DNA from 2 places in the Hydrogenophaga sp. RWCD_12 genome. Region 1 is predicted to be linked to the other one. Evidence: predicted binding sites of a transcription regulator. Region 1 holds the regulator's gene; the other holds the start of a gene.
The links. Region 1 encodes FNR, which switches genes on or off when oxygen is low (the NO sensors DNR and NnrR bind a similar motif). Its sites were predicted from a motif close to TTGATNNNNATCAA; they were not measured.
Positions count from the first base shown of each region.

Region 2: a site for FNR is predicted at 759-772, ahead of ubiM (5-demethoxyubiquinol-8 5-hydroxylase UbiM). Genes of this name have one in related genera too.

Region 1 covers NZ_JBKIXC010000005.1:496,382-498,575, forward strand. The annotation lists gene ccoG (cytochrome c oxidase accessory protein CcoG) at 1-235, shown strand, start outside; gene ACLIJ1_RS20945 (hypothetical protein) at 328-567, shown strand; gene ACLIJ1_RS20950 (hypothetical protein) at 615-908, shown strand; gene fnr (fumarate/nitrate reduction transcriptional regulator Fnr) at 969-1,688, opposite strand; gene hemN (oxygen-independent coproporphyrinogen III oxidase) at 1,864-2,194, shown strand, end outside.
Region 2 covers NZ_JBKIXC010000004.1:476,180-478,373, forward strand. The annotation lists gene ACLIJ1_RS17765 (Spy/CpxP family protein refolding chaperone) at 87-653, shown strand; gene ubiM (5-demethoxyubiquinol-8 5-hydroxylase UbiM) at 809-2,017, shown strand; gene ACLIJ1_RS17775 (histone deacetylase family protein) at 2,158-2,194, shown strand, end outside.

The sequences.
Region 1 (2,194 bases):
GACCGAGTCGACGCAGCACTATTCGATCAGCGTGGACGGTCTTGAGGGCGTGATGATCGCGTCCGAAAGCCAGGCGGAGGTCCTTCCGACGGAAGTTCGCTCGGTCGCGATCCGGGTTCAGACACCTCCGAACGTCGCACCTGCAGGCTCGCACCCCATCCATTTCACCATTCGTTCCCAGGGGCCGGACGTGGCGCAGGTGATCGAGAAGGCCGTTTTCATCGTTCCGCGCTAAACTGAAAGCTCATATCCATGTCATACGCCATGTCTGCCCAACCAACTGCCTCCAACAATTCCACCCGCACTCCATGGTGGAAGGTCCCCCACATGTGGATGGTGGTTGGTGGCCCCCTGGCAGTGGTGGTGGCCAGTGTGGCGACGTTTGTGATCGCCGCCAGTCATCCGGACCCGGTGCTCAACAAGGCGGACTACGAACGCGACCTCGCAGCTGCCCAGAAACTGCAGGGGCAGGCGCGGGTGGATGCGTTGATCACCCTGCAGCCTGCCGGTCAGGCGCGCAATCACGCGGCCTCACCGGTCGTAGGTACCACGGACCCGACGAAATAAGCGCCCCACACACCGGTTGAGGCGTCAAGCGAACAAGGAGACAGTTCATGAAGACTCAACGGTGGATGTGGATAGCGTGGCCCGCCTTCCTGGTGGCGGCGGTGCTGGAAATGATCGTGTTTGCGATGGTCGATCCCGGTGACCTGCACTGGTTCGGAAACCCGCTGGGGCTCTCGCGACAGGCGATCTATACCTTGGCCTTTTTTGTCTTCTGGGGCATCACCATGGCCTCCAGCGCGCTGACCACCTTGTTGGCCATGTCTCCGTTCGAAGTCAACCGCTGCCCGGTGCCCGAGGGGCAACGCCCGGAGGATTGCGCCAGGAATGGCCAGTGTTGTTGACTCAGCCTGTGCAAACAAAAAGCCCCGCTGATGCGGGGCTTTTTCATGTCGGGAGCTTCCTCAGCGGCAGGTCTGTGGATTCACGATCTGCTTGAGCGCGTCGGTGTTCTTGATGTGCACGTAGCGCTGCTTGACCTCGATGATGCCCTCGTCGACGAACTTGGAGAAGGTACGGCTCACCGTTTCGAGCTTCATGCCGAGATAGCTGCCGATTTCTTCGCGTGTCATGCGCAGGATGAGCTCGGACTGCGAAAAACCGCGGGCGTGCAGACGTTGGACCAGATTGAGGAGGAACGCCGCAAGACGTTCTTCCGCCCGCATGCTGCCCAGCAGAAGCATCACGCTGTGGTCACGCACGATTTCCCGGCTCATGATCTTGTGCACATGGTGCTGCAAGGTCGTGAACTCCCGCGAAAGCTCTTCCACCTGGTCAAACGGCATGACGCAGACCTCGGCGTCTTCCAGCGCGATGGCATCACAGGAATGGCGGTCACTGACGATCCCATCCATGCCGATGATTTCACCCGTCATTTGAAAGCCGGTGACCTGGTCACGCCCATCGGCCGTGGTGACACTGGTCTTGAAGAATCCGGATCGGACGGCATAGAGCGAAGTGAACTTGTCCCCGGTGTTGAACAACGCCGATCCCCGCTTGATCCGTCGGCGGGTCGAAATGACGTTGTCGAGTTTGTCCATCTCCTCGGGATTGAGCCCCATGGGCAAGCACAACTCCCGCAGGTTGCAGCTCGAACAAGCCACTTTGATGCTTTGAATATCCATAATTCTTCCGGAATTGTGGCGAAGCTTAACCCATCGCTGGCGCCAGCATCAAGGCGCGGCGGGACAGTGAAAGGGTCACAAGGGAAAACCCGCGGGGCAGAGGGCCGCTTGATCTTGATCAAGGGCCTCTCCAAGGCCTTGCGGCACATTCGTCGCCTGAACTGGAGAACTGTTTGTGAGCCACGCCATTTCCGACGAACTTCTCAAGCGATTTGACATCCCGGGCCCCCGGTACACGTCATATCCGACGGCGGACCGTTTTGTTGAAGCCTTCGCCGAAGCCGACTATATCCAGGCACTGGAGCAGCGCCGGGCGGGCTCCCTGGCTTTGCCGCTGTCGCTGTATGTGCACATTCCCTTCTGCGAATCGGTGTGCTACTACTGCGCCTGCAACAAGGTCATCACCAAACACCACGAGCGCGCCGCCGAATACCTGCGCTACCTCTCGCGCGAGGTTGAACTGCAGGTGCAGCACTTTGGCAGGGGACACAGCGTTTCCCAGCTGC
Region 2 (2,194 bases), on a different contig from region 1:
CGGTACACACGGGGGTATGACACTGGACCCAAGGCACCCCGGCATACCGCCCCGGTGTCCACCCCCCAACCTCAAGGAGCCCCAGCATGAAACCCATCGTCAAACGCAGCCTCATCGTGGCCGCCATCCTCGCCGGCATCGCCGGTGTCTCGGCCACCGCCATTGCCCAGGGCGCCGGTCCGCAAGGACATGCCCATGGCCCGCGCGCCGAACAAATGCAGAAGCGCCACGCCGACCACCAGGCCAAGCTCAAGGTCGACCTGAAGATCACCGCCGCGCAGGAAGCCGCTTGGAAAGCCTTCGACACCGCCACCACCCCCAACCCGGCGGCCATGCCGGCACCGGTGGCCCGCGAAGACTGGGCGAAGCTGACCACGCCGCAGCGCATGGAAAAGATGCAGGCCTTCCGCGCCGAGCGCGACGCTGTCATGGCCAAGCGCATGGATGCGGTCAAGACCTTCTACGCAGCTCTCACCCCCGAGCAGCAGAAGGTGTTCGACGCCCAGTCCTTTGGTCCGATCGGGGACCGTGGCATGCACGGCGGCCGCCATGGCGAACGTGGCGAACACCGCGGCATGATGGGTCCGATGGACGGCCCCGACGGCCACATGGGTGGCAAGGGCTGCGACGGTCCTGGCGCCAAGAAGGGCTGATCGCCCTTTCCCCTGTTTCTCCCTGTTTTCATTGAAGGTTCTCCTCCGCCCTCACAGCCCCGGTTCGCCGGGGCTTTTTTTGTGGCCGTCCCCGGCGTCTGGCGCTTGACCTGAGTCAAGCCCGCCCAGCCGACCGGCGCTTAAGCTGCGCCGCCATGGAACTCGACCTCATCATCGTGGGCGCCGGGCCGGCCGGCCTGAGCCTCGCCCGGGCCTTGCGCGGCAGCGGCCTCAATGTCACTCTGCTGGAGCAGCAAAGCCTGTCCGCGGTGCAGAACCCGGCCTTCGACGGCCGCGAAATTGCCCTCACGCAGCACAGCGCCGCACTGATGCGCCAGCTCGGCCTCTGGCCCCTGCTGGGCGATGCCAACATCGCGCCGCTCAAGGACGCCCTGGTGCTCGACGGCGGCGTCGGCTCCACGCAGTCGCGCATGCGCATCAGCCACAGCCTCAGCCCGAAGGCGGAGCTGGGCTTTCTCGTCGCCAATCACCACATCCGCCGCGCCGCCTACCAGGCCGCGATGGGTGAGGGTGCCGGCCTGGCCCCGACGCTGCGCTGTGGCGAACAGGTCACCGGCATCCGCACCGACGCGCAATCAGCGCGCCTGACCCTGGCCAGCGGCGAGACCCTGCAGGCCCGCCTGGTGGTGGCCGCCGACAGCCGCCACTCCAGCACCCGCCGCGCCATGGGCATTGCCGCCGACATGCACGACTACGGCCGCACCATGCTGGTCTGCAACATGACCCATCCGCAGCCGCACGAAGAGACCGCCTGGGAGTGGTTCGATCACGGCCAGACCCTGGCCCTGCTGCCGATGAACCTGGACCCGGCCAGCGGCCTGCCGCGCTCGTCGGTCGTGCTGACCCTGCCGCACCAGGAGATCCAGCCCCTGCTGGACATGGATGAAATGGCCTTCAACCGGGCCATGACCGGCCGCTTCGGTGGCCAGCTTGGCGACATGCACCTGACCAGCACGCGCCACGCCTACCCGCTCGTCGGGGTCTGGGCGCGCCGTCTGGTCGCGCAGCGTTTTGCCGCCGTCGGCGATGCGGCCGTCGGCATGCACCCGGTCACCGCGCACGGTTTCAACCTTGGCCTGCGCAGCATCGACACCCTGTCCAAAGCCCTGGTCCAGGCCCACCAGGGCGGCCAGGACATCGCCTCGCCCCAGCTGCTGGAGCGGTACCACCAGACGCACCAGCGGGCCGCCCGCGGCCTCTACATGGCCACCCACGCGGTCGCCACGCTCTACACCCGCGAACACGTGCCCGCGCGCTGGCTGCGCCGCGGCATGGTGGAACTGGGCGAGCGTTTCACGCCATTCAAACGCGCAGTGGCAGCCAGTCTGACCGGACTGGGCTGACCGTTTCGCCTCTGGCGAAGAAGGCCATGTTGCGTTGCATCAAGGCAGATGTCAGGCTTCGGGACTAGATTGACGGAAGTCAATCTGCACGGGTGCGCAGTCACCCGGCAGGCATTCGCCGCCCGAGGAGACCTGAAAAGATGCTGTCCGCCTTCATCACACACGCCGATTGCGCCC